DNA from 3 places in the Paenibacillus sp. SN-8-1 genome. Region 1 is predicted to be linked to each of the others. Evidence: riboswitches for the same ligand, from Rfam matches in the RefSeq annotation. Region 1 holds a riboswitch; each other region holds the start of a gene.
The links. A riboswitch is a leader RNA that binds a small molecule or an ion and turns the genes downstream of it on or off. The one in region 1 is predicted to bind cyclic di-AMP.

Region 2: it holds a riboswitch for cyclic di-AMP, as region 1 does, so the genes downstream of both, ACRRNK_RS01695 (APC family permease) here and ACRRNK_RS11885 (CAP domain-containing protein) in region 1, are expected to answer to the same signal.
Region 3: it holds a riboswitch for cyclic di-AMP, as region 1 does, so the genes downstream of both, ACRRNK_RS10260 (3D domain-containing protein) here and ACRRNK_RS11885 (CAP domain-containing protein) in region 1, are expected to answer to the same signal.

The regions. Positions count from the first base shown of each region.
Region 1 covers NZ_CP194782.1:2,486,986-2,493,040, forward strand. Annotated here, with positions in the region: gene ACRRNK_RS11870 (GRP family sugar transporter) at 154-1,011, shown strand; gene ACRRNK_RS11875 (glucose-1-dehydrogenase) at 1,029-1,814, shown strand; gene ACRRNK_RS11880 (DMT family transporter) at 1,908-2,810, opposite strand; cyclic di-AMP (ydaO/yuaA leader) riboswitch at 3,030-3,161, shown strand; gene ACRRNK_RS11885 (CAP domain-containing protein) at 3,168-3,869, shown strand; gene ACRRNK_RS11890 (hypothetical protein) at 3,950-4,237, opposite strand; gene aspA (aspartate ammonia-lyase) at 4,508-5,944, opposite strand.
Region 2 covers NZ_CP194782.1:319,840-325,894, forward strand. Annotated here, with positions in the region: gene ACRRNK_RS01690 (GRAM domain-containing protein) at 21-338, shown strand; gene ACRRNK_RS01695 (APC family permease) at 425-2,263, opposite strand; cyclic di-AMP (ydaO/yuaA leader) riboswitch at 2,372-2,518, opposite strand; gene ACRRNK_RS01700 (hypothetical protein) at 2,770-3,801, opposite strand; gene ACRRNK_RS01705 (DUF6953 family protein) at 3,942-4,178, shown strand; gene rnhA (ribonuclease H) at 4,224-4,889, shown strand; gene ACRRNK_RS01715 (alpha/beta hydrolase family protein) at 4,932-6,055, opposite strand, start outside.
Region 3 covers NZ_CP194782.1:2,172,342-2,178,396, reverse strand. Annotated here, with positions in the region: gene ACRRNK_RS10285 (PspA/IM30 family protein) at 1-124, opposite strand, end outside; gene ACRRNK_RS10280 (hypothetical protein) at 226-585, opposite strand; gene ACRRNK_RS10275 (dihydroorotate dehydrogenase) at 601-1,533, opposite strand; gene ACRRNK_RS10270 (dihydroorotate dehydrogenase electron transfer subunit) at 1,526-2,221, opposite strand; gene ACRRNK_RS10265 (polysaccharide deacetylase family protein) at 2,368-3,162, shown strand; gene ACRRNK_RS10260 (3D domain-containing protein) at 3,221-3,916, opposite strand; cyclic di-AMP (ydaO/yuaA leader) riboswitch at 3,925-4,103, opposite strand; gene ACRRNK_RS10255 (amino acid ABC transporter ATP-binding protein) at 4,268-4,990, opposite strand; gene ACRRNK_RS10250 (ABC transporter substrate-binding protein/permease) at 4,977-6,055, opposite strand, start outside.

The DNA.
Region 1 (6,055 bases):
TCCATAAATGAACTGACCTATAATCGCCCTCCGGCTGCCCTCTTGGCATAACGGAGGGCGATTTCTATGTTCCTTCAAGAACGCGAATAAGTTACGCATTTATGAACCACATTATTCTGTAAGAATGCAGTCAAGGAAGAAGGGATTTTCTCCATGTATTTATTATTGGCGCTTCTTCCGGCTGTTTGCTGGGGCAGCATTGTTTTCTTCAATACTAAATTAGGCGGAGATGCATATAGTCAGGTACTTGGAACAGCCATAGGCGCTTTGATCTTCTCGGTCTTTCTATATGTGATCAGTGTCCCGCCATTGTCCCCGCTGATTTGGATTGTGGGCACCATCTCAGGGCTATTCTGGTCTGTTGGTCAGAGCAATCAGCTCAGGGCCGTTCAATATATGGGCGTCTCCCGCACTGTACCTCTATCTACGGGAATGCAGCTTGTCGCAACAACTCTTGTGGGTGTAATCGTATTTCGTGAATGGACGAATCTGGTAACGATTCTACTCGGCACAGCTGCCATTCTCTGCATCATTTTGGGTGCGTTCTTCACGGTTATAGGTGATAAGGATTCTCCCACAAAGGGTACAAAGTCAAAGATGAACCGCGGGACTGTCATTCTTCTTATATCCACCTTCGGATACCTTATCTATGTCAGTCTCCTGCGCTATTTCAATATCAACGGCTGGGCCGCAGTTCTTCCCCAAGGAATAGGGATAACTGCTGGAACTTTACTGTTAACCTTCAAGCATGATCCGTTTAATAAATATATGACAAGGAATATCCTCACAGGTATATGGTGGGGAATTGGCAATTTGGGGCTGCTTTTGTCTCTCCCCCATATCGGTCAAGCCACCAGCTTCTCTCTCTCCCAGACCGGGATTATTATCTCTACCCTAGGCGGAATATTTTTTCTGGGTGAGAAGAAATCCGGGCGGCAGATGGTCTTTGTTATTTTAGGCTGCTGCTTGATCATTGTCGGCGGCGTTATGATGGGATTCACCAAAAGATAACTTTAGGAGATGCTTACATGTATAAAGACCTTGAAGGAAAGACGGTAATTATTACAGGTGCTTCAAGCGGAATCGGCAAGGCCATGGCACTGCGTTTCGGGCAGGAGAAAGCCAATGTGATCGTTAATTACCGTTCTCCGGGCGAAGAACTGGATCAATTGATCCAGGACATTCAAAAAAACGGCGGAAAGACGCTGGCCGTACAAGGTGACGTGACGAAAGAGGAAGATGTGAAGAAGCTCATAAGTTCGGCCGATGAATCATTCGGAGCTGTCCACGTCTTCATTAATAACGCAGGTGTGGAGAACGAGGTTCATTCCGAGGATTTATCATTGGAGGACTGGAACAAGGTTATTAATGTGAATTTAACCGGTGCTTTTCTCGGCAGCCGGGAAGCCATCCATTATATGCTGGAAAAGAAAATCAAAGGCTCCGTGATCAACATGTCCAGTGTACATGAGAAGATTCCTTGGCCTCATTTCGTACATTATGCAGCCAGCAAGGGCGGGATCAAAATGTTAACCGAGACACTTGCTCTTGAATTTGCACCCCAGGGTATTCGGGTGAACAGTATAGGCCCCGGAGCTATTAATACTCCAATCAATGCCAAGAAATTTGCCGATCCAAAGGTCAAAGAGGACGTCATTTCCATGATTCCGATTGGATATATTGGAGAGCCTGAGGAGATTGCCGCCGTTGCCGCCTGGCTTGCCTCTTCCGAAGCCAGCTACGTAACCGGAATTACACTTTTTGCGGATGGCGGGATGACCAAGTATCCAAGCTTCCAGGGCGGGCGAGGCTAAGAGAGCCCAGTTATAAATAAGAGGATGCCCTTTTTAGTCTATACATGAACTTAAGTGGCATCCTCTTTTTAATTGCACAACCCTTCCATTATTCTACTTGGCCCCCGTCCTGTTCCTTATCGGCTGCCTTCCACTTCGGCTTGCAATGAACACACCGCCAAGTATGAGAATCAGACCTGCTACCAGGCTCCATCCGATGGGCTCATGCAGCAGGGTATAGCCCCATATCATGGCTGTCGCCGGCACCAGATAGGTGACCGAGGTCGCAAACTCAGGGCTTCCTTTAAGCACCATGTAATTGAACAATATATAAGCCACACCCGACCCCAGAACACCTAATCCCAGGACCCCGAACAGGTTGGCCGGAACGGCAATCTTAGTCAAGTTCACACCTTCAATCGTAGCAGCAAGAATACCGCTTCCGATCATCGCTCCAAGCAAGGTTCCGAACGTTAATTGATACATATTGAGTCCCCCTAACAGCTTTTTGGATAATTGGGAACCTACAGCATAACAAAGTGTAGCGGCAATCATCGAGCCGAATCCGAGCATGTCTACCTGGAGAAAAGAACCGGGGCGAATTCCGAGCAGTACAATCAACCCCAAGAGAGCAACCCCCATTCCAAGCCACTGAATACGCCGGAATTTCGAGCCGAAGAACAGCAGCCCCACCACCATGGTACAAATAGGTGTTGTTGCATTCAGCACGGAGGCCATGCTGCTGGCTAACCTCGTTTCACTGAAACCAATTAGCGTCCATGGTAATGCCATGTTAATCATAGCTACGACTACGGTGGGAACCCACCTTATCTGCCGCACGGCAAATGGAATGCGCATAATCAGCATGTATCCTGTTATAAACAAAAATCCGAAGGTTGAGCGCATAAATGCATTTCCCCAAGGGCCAAAATCATAAAGCAAATTTTTGATGAAAAAGAACGAACCTCCCCAGATCAAACTCAGGAGGACAAGCGAAACATATAGTGATCGTGCCAATTGATTACCTTCCTTCAATATGTTCACAACTTCTCGTAGAGATGTTCCTATATGTTAACCGATTTTTTTATAAGAATGACAGCAAACCAGCGGAATCTACTATGCCAGATCTTTTGGCATGGAAAGTTTTGACCAATGAACTCTCGGGATAGGCGTGCTACAATTTGTAGCGAACTTGAATCATCTATGGCCAAGGCCATTACGAACACAAAAGATTCAAGTAAATAAAGGCCGAAGCTTATCACAAGCACGGGGGACCCATACACTGGGGTGAAGCCATAACCGTGGCGGGGTGATTACTCTTTGACCCTAATCCGACAGCTAACCTCGCAGGCTAATAAAAGGAGAAATGCTCAAATGAGATTCAAAAAAAGTCTAATTACCGGCGCGCTTGCGCTTAGCATGGTCGTAGGTACGGGAGCAGCATCCGCTGCCGACAATACCACAACAGTGAATTACAAGGTCTGGACTTACAGCACGAATCAAAGTTTTACGACTCAAGGTTTTTCTTGGGATAGTTTTCTACAGCAGTTTAGAAATCTAAATAACCAAGGGACTACAAAAGTTCAAACAGGAACTGGAAATCAGACTGGGTCGAATACGAAGACGAACACAACTAACACAACCACTAATCAAGCTCAAACGAACAGTCAGACTAAAACGAATACAACACAGGCAAGCAATTCCCAATCTGCATATGCTGATCAGGTCGTAACACTGGTTAATCAGGAACGCGCCAAAGCGGGTGTAAAACCCCTTGCCGCCGACAAAGCCTTGGCTGCTATGGCCCTCGATAAAGCTAAAGACATGTACTCTAAAGGGTATTTCGACCACACTTCACCTACCTATGGTTCCCCATTTGACATGATGAATTCGTACGGAATTCATTACACTTATGCGGGAGAAAATATCGCCAAGGGTCAGAAGGACCCTGCCGAAGTCATGAAAGCATGGATGAACAGCCCGGGACACAAACAAAACATTTTAAGTCCTAACTATACTAAAATCGGTGTCGCTTATTATAACGGGGAATGGGTTCAGGAATTTATTGCGAACTAATTTTAGTTAGAGAGAGTCACAGCAAAGAGACTATCCTGCCGGATAGTCTCTTGTTCTTTTTTATAGCAGAATCGTTAAATTTATCTGTAATTATAACCTAGACGCTGGGTAAGGTTGGAATGATAACTATGGTCCTTCATAGCACGAATAACCTTTATGGAAATTACAGGGGACTCGGCCGGATTAGTCGGTCTGAACTTCATCTCTATGAAATCTTTGATCTCCATAAGATGCCCTTCTTTCTTAAAAGATTCCAGGTAATCAGATATCACAGGCAGCTTCCCTACCTCACTGAATACCTCAAGCTCTTTCCTTACCTTGTTTATGCGATCCTGAATTTCTACTGTTACATAGTACCGGTCTTTCATGCATACACCCTCCTGTCGATAGCTAGCCGGCGGTAAATAAAAAATAGTATCAGAGTTCCTATAGTTTGCGTCACTGACTCTTATCAGAATCGCCTGTTTTTTGTAGAAAAGACCAATAATTAGTATAAATAATACACCATTCGACATATAATTACAATAATATATTTAAAGTATATAACGTCCTGACCCTCAGTTAACTTAAACAAAAAAGGCCGTTCAGTTCTATCACTGACCAGCCTTTAAATCTAAATATGGCATATCTTTCAAAAGTTAACTTTTCTTCTCATCTCTATAGAATACTTCTGCTCCCGCAATGCCTGGATGCGTCATCTCATAAGGATCCAGAATCAGATTCAGTTCCTCTTCGGTAAGTACATTATATTTCAGACATAGTGCCCTTACGGACGCTCCTGTAAGAATTGCCTCCCTGGCGATTCTGGATACGACCTCATAGCCTAGATGTGGATTCACTGCGGTTATTATGCCTACACTTCTCTCCACATCCTCTTTCATTTTGTCTATATTTGCTTCGATTCCCGATAAGCAATAATCCGTGAATACACGGAACGAATTATTCATCATGCTGATGGACTGTATAAGATTGAACACGAGTACAGGCTCCATCACATTGAGCTCAAGCTGCCCTGCTGATGAAGCCAGGCATATCGTGTGATCATTGCCAATCACCTGGAACGCTACCTGGTTGATAACCTCGGCCATAACCGGGTTAACCTTGCCTGGCATAATCGAAGAGCCCGGCTGCCTTGCAGGCAGAGATATCTCGTTAAAGCCGACACGAGGACCTGAAGCCATAAGTCTCAGATCGTTAGCGATCTTGGACATATTCATCATACATACCTTTAGGGCCGCCGATACCTCAGTATACGCATCCGTATTTTGGGTAGCATCCACAAGATGAACTGCTGTCTCGAGTGGGAAGCCGCTGATCTTCGCCAAATATTCAACTACGAGTTCTATATATTTCGGGTCCGCATTAAGCCCGGTCCCAACAGCTGTTGCGCCCATATTAACTTCATACAGATGCTGTCTTGAGCTCTCAATTCGGAGAATATCTCTCTCCAGCACTCGGTAATAGGCCTCAAATTCCTGTCCCAGACGGATCGGTACAGCATCCTGAAGATGAGTTCTACCCATCTTGATCACATGGTCGAATTCTTTCGACTTGGCAACGAACACCTGATGCATTTCACGCATTGTGACCAGAAGCTGCTCCATCAAAGACAATACTGCAATATGTATAGCTGTTGGAAAAGCGTCATTAGTCGATTGCGCCATATTCACATGAGAGTTCGGACTGAGGAACGAGTAATCGCCTTTCTCCTTCCCAAGCAGCTCGAGAGCCCGGTTCGCGATCACCTCATTCGTGTTCATGTTGAGAGAAGTCCCCGCTCCCCCTTGAATCGGATCAACTATAAATTGGTCATGCCATCTTCCTTCGATGATCTCTTCGGCTGCTTGTACAATGACTTCGCCATGACCCGCATAGAGTCGGCCAATCTTCATGTTGGCCATGGCTGCCGCTTTCTTCACGATCGCCATAGATTTAATTAACTCTTTGTGAACCGTATAGCCGGTAATCGGAAAGTTCTCGACCGCACGCAGCGTCTGAATTCCATAGTAGGCGTCGGCCTCTACTTCTTTGGTACCCAGGAAATCTTTTTCTATACGAAATAATGGTTCTGTCACGTTGCATTCCTCCGGATTTCAAGGTTTTGGAATTACTCGGTTAGGCAGATGTCTGTCTATACGATTTCTTATAACATACTTCCAGTAAGAAAGATACCGCTCCGTCGATGA
Region 2 (6,055 bases), 2.2 Mb from region 1:
ACGGAAGGAGGAACGAGGGGATGGAAGTTAGAGATCAGGAAGTAGTCTTGATCCACGCACAGGCTAATTACTATAAGAGTGCGCAAGAACAATTAATTGGAGACCTGATCGTGACAAGCCAGAGGACGATTTTCGAATCAAAGAAAGTGAGTATATTTGCGGAAGACATGGAGATCTCTCACGATCAGATTAAATATATTGAGAAGTTCAACTTTTTATCTTTAATCCCTAGTGGACTAAAGATTGTAACTGTTACAGGAGAGCAATTTAAGTTTAGAACGGCAAATCGGGATGGGCTTATTAAGGCGTACATACAGACACAAGTTACAGTACTTTGAATCATTCCGCTTGTGGAGCGGCCGTGAAATAAAAGGGGGAAGTCCCGCTAGCCATAATGGCTGATGCGGCTTCCCCTTTTTTGAGTTTACTTTGTTAAATGATAAGGAACCGTTGTAACAATAACTTTTCTCCGGTACAGCAGCTTGGTACGAATCACAAGACCCGACTGATTATGGAGGATGTTATGCCAGCCCTTCTTGGGAATGAACTGGGGAATCACCACGGTGACCTGATAATTCGATTCACTTGCCTTGCGCTGGACGGTATCTACGAATTTGAGAAGCGGCTGGATGATGCTGCGGTAAGGCGAGTGCAAGGTGACCAGTCTGACATCAGGCTGCCACTTCATCCATTTGGCCTCAAATTCGTTCTCATCCTGCTTTTCAAAAGACACATACACCGCAATGACCTGATGCGCGTTAAGCGACTTGGCATAGTTCAGTGAATTCTCAACCACATGAGTAATCCCCGCAACAGGAACAATGATCACGTTCCCTTCGATTGGTATGGAGGGCTCACAGGTCGTAAGCCGCAGCTGATCCCCGACCGCCAGATAGTGCTTCTTGATCCGGTAAAAGATATAGATGATAATCGGCAAGAAAATCAATACGGGCCATACCTGCGCGAATTTGGTTAAGAAGAACATAATCGTAACGATCAAGCTGATCAGGGCACCGATGCTGTTAATAATGAGTTTGGACATCCAGCCGCTCGGCTTCTCCCGAACCCATTTGAAGATCATGCCTGTTTGGGACAGGGTAAACGGGATGAACACGCCCACAGCATACAGCGGAATCAGGTGCTCAGTCTGTCCTTTGAACATAAGGATCAACAGAATGGAGCAGACTCCGAGAATAATAATACCGTTAGAGTACCCTAATCGGTCTCCGCGAACCGTGAACATTCTGGGAATGAACTTATCCTTAGCCAGATTGACGGCCAGTAGCGGGAATGCGGAATACCCCGTGTTGGCAGCGAGAATCAAGATTAAAGCGGTCGTCCCTTGAATAAAGTAGTACATGAAATTCCGTCCAAAGGTCTGTTCAGCAATTTGTGAGACGACAGTGACCTCAGCTCTCGGCGCAACTCCGTAATAGTAAGCCAGGAACACGATGCCAGTGAACAGTAAGGCCAAGAGTGTTCCCATCGCCATTAAGGTTTTGGAGGCATTATTGGGAGCCGGGTCTTTGAAGTTAGGAATCGCATTTGAGATAGCTTCTACACCGGTTAGCGCCGAACTGCCGGAAGCGAACGCCTTGAGAAGCAGGAACAAGCTTATACCCGCTACGGGAGTGCCCACCGGAGTATGGAGCTCAGGGGATACGTGCCCGGTCAGAATATTGTAAATGCCCACCGCGATAAGGATGAACAGAGCCAGAACGAACAAATACACAGGATAAGCGAGAATGGAAGCGGACTCCGTTACCCCTCTCAGATTCAAGGTGGTAATGAAGAGTACGAATACGATCGCAATAATCACTGTAAAAGGGTGCAGACTCGGAAACGCAGAGGTTATTGCATCCGTACCGGCCGATACACTCACCGCAACTGTGAGAATGTAATCGACCAGCAAGGAGCCTCCGGCCACCAAGCCGTAATTCATTCCAAGGTTCTCCTTGGATACAACATAAGCCCCGCCGCCATGCGGATAAGCAAAAATAATCTGCCGATAAGATAAAATAAGAGCCGCGAGCAATACCAGCACACCTACCGCAATCGGGATGGAATACCAGAAGGCTGCCGCACTAAGAGTAAATAGTACAATCAGGATTTGTTCAGGACCATAAGCTACGGATGATAGCGCATCGGATGAAAGGATTGCTAAGGCTTTGGTTTTGTTGAGCTTTTGCTCACCCAGTTCATTTGACTTGAGTGGGCGCCCAATTAGGATTCTCTTTAGAGCTGACAATCTTTTCACCACCATTTAAGTCAATAAATTTAACAACTTCAGTTACGCCTACGAAGTGTAAAATGCCCACTAGTCTAATCTAAAATACTGTGGACACGGATATTTTACTTAAACGAGCTCCACCTTCCTTCTCAAATAACGCTTACGGAGTTAGCTGTCGGATTCGGGCCCTTGAGTAGCCCTACCTTGAAAGGATTCACCCCTGGATTGCTGCGGCAATCCGTTTGAACGGTTCCCCCGTACTCATACGAGTTTCAGCGATATGGAAATCGAAACCGATGCTTATGATACTCTCCTCCACCATCCTTGTAAACACTTTTTCATCCACATTAAACGGCTCGTCCAAATGTAGAATAAGCACTTATTTAAAGGAAGCGATTACATTTAGACAAAGAGGTATTCCTTTGTCCCATGAGCTTCTTAACGTCGGTTTCCCAGCGTTCTATCGCCTTTTCGAGCGATCAGGAAAAGCCCCCTCCGAAGGCTGGAGAGGGCTCGCTTATAAATATAAAATTAGTTTCTTATCCTTGCTCTGTCTTTTCCTTGTCACCGCCGAATTGAACGCCCAGGTGGCCGTTATGACTACCCAAGTTTCCTCCTATGTCAAAGCCCACACCTTTGCCGCCGCCCAAATGGGCGTCGCTGTGGATGCCTACGCCATGCTTGCCGCCCACTTTGCCGCCCACGTCATAGCCGACACCCTTGCCGATGCCAAGGTGTCCGCCGGCGTGTGCGCCGATTCCGTGCTTGCCGCCCACATTGGCTCCGGCATCAAAGGCTAAGCCCTGCTTCAGGTTCAAGTCCGCGCCGGCATGGGCGCTGGCGCCATAGGTGCTTCCGCCGAGCTGTCCGGCAGCAGAGGCGCCGATTCCTTGAAGGCCGAGATGGCCTTCGCCCTGAAGACCGAGCCCGTGCTTGCCGCCGATTTTGGCTCCGGTATCGACTTGAAGTCCCTTCCCGCCGCCGAGGCTGGCATCGGCATGAGCACCTACCCCATAACCGCTGCCGCCCAAGTGGCCGCCAGCCTGGAACCCTGCTCCTTGCCCGCCGCCGAGATGCCCGGCGGTCTGTATTCCTACGCCATGCTCACCGCCAAGGCTTCCGGCCGCATCGAAGGCAAGCCCTTGCCCGCCACCGATCTGGGCATCAGCATGGGCATCAAGCCCGTACTTTCCGCCATACTGGGCTTTGGATTGAAGGTTCAGCTCGAAATCCCTTGGTTTGGTCTCCTGATCTTCATTTCTGCCGTAGTACTGTCCGTCCCTATGATGGTGATGGTGCTCACCTCCGTGATCATGTCCAAATCCGCCTTCATGGTGATAACCGGGGTATCCTCCGCCTGGGAAATACCCGGGATATGGATAGACGTAATAGGGAGGATACGAATAAGGGTAGGGATATACATATGGGTAATGATAAAGGTAAGGATACAGATAAGGAGTAGGGTAGGAATAGGAATTCGGATAAATGGAGCGGTAATTCGGATATCTATTAGGGAAGTACGGCGGATACGTCATCTGAGCATTTAGGTCGGTACTCACATTACTTGTCATACAGGAACCCTCCAATAATATTGATGATGTAGCCTATTCACAAATGAGCTGAAATGACACCCGCCCAGGAATTGAATGATGATCCCAAATCAGATACCATGCTGTATAGGACTAAATCAGTTAAGGAGCTGGAGAAGCGAGTGGAAGTCACAGAGCAGCAGGTTGCACAGTGGATGGTCCAGGAGATCAGACACAGGGGCATCCTGCACCAGGAAGAAGCGATCCAATACGTCAGAAGCCATTTCGGAGAACAGTATGTATTTATAAATGAGAACGGTAATGCCTCGCTGTCCAAGGAAGTGAAGAAGGCGTTCCGCAAGCTGCATGGCGGCCGGGTAGCCTGGGACCGGGACGGGTTCTTCTGGGCATGGACCTAAATCTTAAGGGACGGACAGCACCTAGTGAAGGAGAGAAAAGAAGCTATGGCAAGTCAGAAATATTATGTGGTGTGGGAAGGCAGCACCCCTGGGGTGTATGCAACGTGGGCGGAGTGTAAAGCTCAGGTTGATGCCTACAAGGATGCCAAGTACAAATCCTATCCTTCCAAGGCCGAAGCCGAGAAGGCTTACCAGGAAGGCTGGAAGAAGCATTGGGGCAAGTCCGCGGCGTCTGCGGGAGGAACACAAAGCCGGGGCACGCAGAAGGCTGAAGGTTCGGCAGGTGTGTCGGCAGCCCGGGGACACATTGACTATGACAGCATATCTGTCGATGTGGGAACCAAGGGGAATCCCGGGCCGATCGAGTATCGGGGCGTGAGCACACGAACAGGAGAAGTGATCTTTGAACGGGGTCCCATTCCAAATGGGACGAACAATCTGGGAGAGTTTCTTGCGATAGTTCATTCCCTGGCCTATTTGAAGCAGAAGGGCAGCAAGATGACAGTGTATAGCGACTCGAGAACGGCTCTCAAATGGGTCCGCGAGAAGCAAGTGGCTACGACACTTGCGCGAAACGAATCCACCCGCGAAGTCTGGGATCTTGTGGACCGCGCGGTGGCTTGGCTGAAATCGAACAGCTATGACAACAAGCTGCTCAAGTGGGAGACCCAGGAGTGGGGCGAGATTAAAGCGGATTACGGGCGCAAATAAGGCTTGGCGGGGCTTGAAGGGGAGCATATCTGAACCGGTAGCCTATTCCAACAGCGAGGTTACGAACTTCACCTCCGGAAAGCGGCTATCCGGTCCTTTCATCAAGATTCCGCCTTGATTTTTCAGATACTTATCGAAGAAATCCAGCATGTAGGCATTGATAACGGTGTTCGCTCTTTCGGGCGCGATTTTTCCTGTAATGCCCAACAATTTGAAAATCGGAGAGATGAACTGCACGTCGGCAAAATTTAAATGCTCCGTTTTGTCGATATAGAGGAATTGTCCCCCTGCGGCAACCGTGTCGCGCATCCGTTCAAGCTCTAACTTCTTGTCTTCCGTTACTTGATCCTCCCACTCTCTTGTTGAGCCCATCCGCTTAAGCTCTGCCTCCGTGTAGGTGTGGTTATCCATCACCATCTTTAAATTTTCGAATTCGCTTTCCGAGTTGATGAACAAGAACGGCTTTCGCAGACCCTCTCTGTCACGCAGTCGATATAGTCCTCCATCAAGGTCGATCCCGGCCGCGATTCGCGGATCATAAGAAGCGTCATAGGCCGTCGCGCCGCCGATGGAATGACCGAATATCCCGACATGACCAAGATCAATCCTCCCTTTTAGATGACTTGGAATCTGCCCCGATTGGATGAGCTCAAATTGGTCCAGCACGAAAGACACATCGTCAGTCAAAACTTTTCCCAACTTGTCGCGATTTCCTCTACTTGTCCTGTAATCATCGCCCGGCGAGAATAAGTCGTCAGTTGTGCTGGTCGTAATCAGGCCGTCCGGAAATTCGGTTGCAAATGTATTGTAGGTATGGTCGATCACCGCCACGATATATCCGTGACTCGCGAGGTTTTCGGCTTGCGACGTATGGAGGAACCTGGAAGAGCCATTGCCGGGATTCGCAAGAATCAGAGGGTATGAAGCCTGTGCCGAGGAGACTTCGGACCCCGAATAAGTATGACTGGATACGTACTTCAAGTGTTGAAAAGTAAACCCGGGAAGCCCATATTGCGCAGCCATATAAGGCAAAATCTGAATATCGGGAATAAAGGCTTCATAATTACCGGTGCCAGCTTGAGCCGGATACCATACCTGGACCATGAAGTCTCTCTTTCCATCTGCTCCTGCGCCAAAAATCTCTTTCCTATTTGAATCTACGAGAT
Region 3 (6,055 bases), 310 kb from region 1:
CCTCAAGATCTTCCTGCATATCACGAATGTATTGGTCAGTCAGCTTAATTGGATCCTCGGCTTTATCGATAAGAGAGTTAATGTTAGACATCGTTAGATCACGTAATCTTTTGAAAATAGACATGGTTAATTTCCTCCCAGGAATAAATATGTTTTATGATATGATTTACGCAGGTAGGCGGCGGAACGTTTCAATATTTTTTGTTTCTTTGCCTGCCATACCATTTATTGTATCCTGTTCTTATCATAACTTGGAGGAGACACCGTTTGCAAAAAAACTTCGAGCTTCCGTTCTGCAAGCTGACACACCCGGTCTATTTGCTCAGAACTTAAGTTGTCGTAATGGATTCCAATTACTACAGTCACTGTCCGGTTAAGCCACTTGGAGGCACGAAGTGCAAAATCTGAACTGAGCAGGGATTCCTTATGACCGGGGACTTCAGCAGTATGCACCTCTGGCGAAAATTTCCCGGAAGGATATGCTGTGGAGACTGCTCCAATATGAGCATCTCCTCCCGTAATGATCAACAAGATATCACGTCCTATTTCGTGAAATTCAAGGCTAATATCATGAAAGTGATTCACCTGCCCGGCCCCTCTCTAAATGATCCCCCGGATTTCGTCTAATGTCTGAATACCTTCCCTGCTCATAAACTCTGAGATACCACTCACTAATTCTTCACCGGCATGAATATTAACAAAGTTATAGGTACCTATCTGCACCAGTGAAGCCCCGGCCATAATGAACTCAATTACATCTATGGCGCTTGTGATTCCCCCCACTCCAATAACCGGTATACTCACTCTACTGGCTACCTGATGGACCATTCTCAATGCAATCGGCTTAATTGCAGGACCTGAAAGCCCGGCATATAAGTTGTGAAATACACTCTTCCTCTTATGCACATCGATCTTCATGCCCGAAATGGTATTTATCAGCGTTACCCCATCAGCACCCTCTTCTTCACACATCAGAGCCATCGATACCAAGTCTTCCGCATTAGGTGACAACTTAATGATCAATGGGATGGAAGTAACAGCTCTCACTTCGCGCACGACTTCCCGGGCCTTTTCAGTCTTGATCCCGTAGGCAATCCCGCCTTCTTTTACATTAGGGCATGAAATATTCAGTTCAATGATGTCAACCGCTTTGAGACCCTTGGTCTCCCGAAGCCTGGAGTCCTGATTGATCATCAATGCCCCTTCAATATATTCATCTATATGGTTCCCGCCCAGATTTACAATTCTCGCCAGGTCAAGGCCCTCCCAAAAGGTGGCCTCATTCTCTAGAAAGTGCTTGATGCCTGGGTTCTCCAGGCCAACACTATTGAGCATTCCCGAGGGCGTCTCAAATACCCGAAGCCCCTCATTTCCCGATTTGGGATGCAAGGTCAGTCCCTTCCCCGCGATTCCGCCCAGAGCTGAAATATTGTAATATTCCGCATACTCCTTACCAAACCCGAATGTTCCAGACGCCATCACAATCGGATTCTTGAAGTGAACACCAGCAATGCTTCCTGACAGATTAATCATCGAAGTCCACTTCCTTTGCAAGAAATACAGGCCCCTCCACACACGCCCGCTTGGTTCCACCCGGAACTTTGACACTGCATACAAGGCATGCCCCGATTCCGCAGGCCATCTTGTTCTCAACTGATACAAAGAGGTTACCTGTATAGTGCCGCTCAGCTTGTCTTTGACCCGCCGCCTTCAGCATGCCGGTAGGACCGCATACAAAGATATAGTCATAGTCCTCAAAGACAACCTCATCCAAAATACTTCCTCCAACTCTAACCTGAATTCTGCTGCAGACTGAACTAAACTCTCTGACTAAATAGGCTTCCTCCCGGAAACCGAGAAAGACATCTGAAGCCACCATTTGTCTGGCTGCATAATACAGTGGAGCTATTCCAATGCCGCCCCCAACCAGTGCAATTCTTCCCTCTAATACCGGGAATCCGTTCCCTAAAGGGCCGACCAGGTTCAAAGAGTCTCCCCGCTTAAGGCCCGCGAACAGGTGAGTACCCTCACCGACAACTTGATAGAGGAATTCTATGTAATGGTCACTCAGATCAAAAATACTCAGTGGTCTGGAAAGTAAAGGTTCTATTCTGGAGCCCCTGAGCATGTAGAACTGCCCGGCTCGGCCCTCATATTTCCCTGCTATCTTCATACGGAACACCCCAGGCGAGACCTGGATATTAGACAATATTTCAGCCATGACTTACTCCCCCCTGAACATTACGATGCCTCTTTTCAACTGGGGCTGCCGTGATATTGCTCACAGAGCAGGCGGACTCTGGATAAAACCGCCCATATCAGGAAATAACAACAGGTACTATGTCCTGTAAAAGGAGAGATTTCTTGATGCGGAACAAATATGCAATTTTATTTGTGTTGCTTGTCCTATCGATGCTGCCGAGTTCCCAAGCTGCTTCTGCAGCCCGGATGACTCAGGACCCTGAGGAGCAGAACTCCACAAGCAAAGTTGCATCAAGTCATGAATCATTAACACTTGGTGAATTAAGAAGGAAGTATGCCGAGACCTTTAAATTCAGGGGGCCTCACGTTAAGCAGATCGCGCTGACCTTCGATGATGTTCCTGATCCCCGCTTCACCCCTCAAGTCCTTGATATTCTTGCTAAATATCATATTAAAGCCACTTTCTTTGTGGTGGGCAATCGGGCGGAGAAGCATCCTGGTCTTGTCAGGCGTATTCAACGTGAGGGACATCTGATCGGCAACCACTCTTATAACCACCCTTTATTCAAAAATCGTAACCTTGCTTATTTCAAAGATCAGATTCTCCGTACTGAGAAGATCATTTACAACCTTACAGGATCCCGCCCCAAGTTAATCCGGCCTCCTTATGGGGAGATTAATGAGGAGCAATTGCGATGGGCGAAGGCCAGTGGTTACAAGGTGATTAATTGGAACGTTGATTCGAAAGACTGGAAAGGTCTGTCCAAAGATCAGGTGAAACGCAATATTTTGAGCGCCGCAGGTCCCGGCTCCATTATTCTTCAGCATGCCGGAGGTGGAGTTGGCGCAGATCTCTCGGGATCTGTACAAGCATTGCCAGAAGTAAGAAACACACTAAGAAGTAAGGGCTATACTTTTGTTGATCTGAGCAAACTCCTCCATATCAAAGGATCTAAGTAAGCAAAAGAGGAAAGACTCCATATATATCTGGAGTCTTTCCTCTTTGAATTAATTCCAATTATTTAATGACATATAGCTTCACATTCTGAAAGCCAAATGTGTCCACAGTCGACTGGCTGCCAGGAATGAAGATGTCTATACGGTTCCCTTTGATCGCGCTGCCTTGATCTGTCGCTTTTGCAACAAATGCTTTCTTCGGAAGACCAGAATGACTATGACCGGTCACTAACACCTTAGTTCCCATAGGGATTACTTTGGGATCTACTGCAATAGTGCCCAAAGCAAGCGGATTACCATAATAATCAACCGGCCCCCATCCATTCTCACTAGGATCTGCGGAATAGGCTGTAGCTACAACATTGATGGTCTTGGAGTAATTAAAAGATTTCCCCCATGCTTCCACAACTTTGTTTGCTGTGAATACTTTGAGTGTAGCAAGCGGATCTGCCTTTTTAACGATCAGACTAGCCCCAATGCTGGCAGTTTTCAGACTGGTTGGCAGCTTGATCGGCAATCCTGCATAAATATTATTAGGATTGATACTGGGATTCGCAGTCATTAGGTTGTTGATAGAGATCCCATATTTCTTGGACAGTGTGTAATAGGTGTCTCCCTCTACTGCAGTATGTACGGAGTCAGCATGGACAGGGGTCATGTGGATAAACGCGGCCATGCCAAGCATGGCTGTAACCGTTTTCGCGACTAACGACAATTTGTTTACCTTTTTGTTCTGTGTAAGATTCTTAGATGACATAAATAAAATCCTCCTTTTAATCATGCCTGCGGAGTTAGCTGTCGGATTCGGATTGAGGATACAACCCGGCGCTCTAATTAAAAAGCAGCGCTTCACCCCAAGGATTATCTATCAGATGTTGATAAGATAGTTAATCCGTAAATCATCCCCCGCACTTGAAAGCTTCAAGTTTCGGCACTTCGAATATATCACAATTCTGTAACCAATTGACCAAGCAATTGCTGGAAATCATATTCGTATCGCGTAAATTATTACAAGTATTCCATAGATATGGGTCCCTGAGTTTCCAAAAAAAAAACTCTATCCATTGGGATAGAGCTTAAGGTTATACAATTGATTCTGTTCCTACCTTTACAATACTTTGCTTAAGAAATCCTGTGTACGCGGGTGGGTTGGATTGCCCAGAACAACTTCTGGGGAACCCTGCTCAATGATCGTGCCTTGATCCATGAACAGAATCCTGTCACCGACTTCTCTGGCAAAGCCCATCTCATGAGTAACAATGACCATGGTCATTCCCTTCTCAGCCAGCTTCTTCATGACATCCAGAACCTCGCCCACCATCTCTGGATCAAGGGCCGATGTAGGTTCATCGAAGAGCATTACATGCGGCTCCATGGCAAGCGCCCTCGCAATGGCGATCCGCTGTTTCTGTCCACCAGACAGCTGTGCGGGAAATGCTCCCTTCTTGTCTTCAAGTCCAACGGTTCGGAGCAGATCCAGAGCTATCTCTTCAGCCTTTGAACGATCAAGCTTCTTAACCTGGATGGGAGCTAGAGTTATATTCTCCAGCACCGTTTTGTGGGGGAACAGATTAAACTGCTGGAATACCATGCCCATTTTCTCACGTGTCAGGTTAATATTATGCTTCTTATCTGTGATTAGTTCACCTTCAAAACGGATTTCGCCTGCAGTAGGCTGTTCAAGCAAATTGAGGCAGCGGAGAAATGTACTTTTACCGGATCCGCTCGGACCAATAACGACAACAACTTCACCTTTCTCAATCTCTGCATCGATGCCTTTAAGAATCTCCAGCTTTCCGTAGGATTTATGCAAATTTTTAATGGATATCACTAGTTCTCAGCTTCCTTTCCAATAGACCCAATAGTTTAGAAAGTACAAAGGTCATGATGAAGTAGATCACGGCTGCAACGAGGAGAGGATTCAGCCCCGCAAAAGAAATACCGCGAACCACCTGGGCTTGGAACATCAGATCAGCTACACCGATGAATGAAACTATCGAGGATTCTTTAATGATCGTAATGAATTCATTACCAATCGCAGGCAGAACATTCTTAATCGCTTGCGGTAGAATGATGAAGCGGAACGCCTTACCACTGGACATTCCAAGTGATCTTGCAGCTTCCATTTGCCCCTTATCCACGCCCTGAATACCTGCGCGGAACACTTCAGCAAGGTAGGCTGAACTGTTGATGGATAAAGTAATTATCCCTGATTCCAATGCAGTGAAATTAATATGGAAGGTCAGCGCGAGCCCATAATGAATGATCAAGAGCTGGACAAGCATAGGTGTTCCGCGCAGAACCTCAATGTAAGCCACACCGATCCAGCGAAGAATCGCGATTCGGTTCATCCGCAGCAAGCTGATGAAGAGCCCGATAATGAACCCGAATATGACTCCGAGTACAGACAGAAGGAGTGTATATTTAATACCCGCGATATAATAATCTTTATATTTCAGGAAGAAAGAGAATGTATCTTGGGCCTTCTGCTTCCCGTTAACCAAGCTGCTGGCATCATCAACGAACTGCTGAATTTTGCCATCCTTGATTAAATGGGCTAGTGTGTTATTAATACTGCTGAGCAGCTCGGGGTTATCCTTCTTGACCCCAATAGCATAACCGAAATCCTCTACCTGAGGTACCGCATCCGTAATAGCGAAATCATCCGTAAGATTAGCCTGGGCTACCGGTCCTTCAATAATAGCCGCATCGACACGGTTAGTCTGAAGCTGCATAAGTATATCAGAAACTTTATCTAGAGAGGTTAACTGTGCGCCTTCAATCTTCTGGCCAATCTCCTCCTGCAGGGAAGATTTTTGAACGCCGATCTTGGCCCCTTTTAACGTATCCATGGTGTTGTACTTGTCTTTATCTGCTTTACGAACCATAATGGACT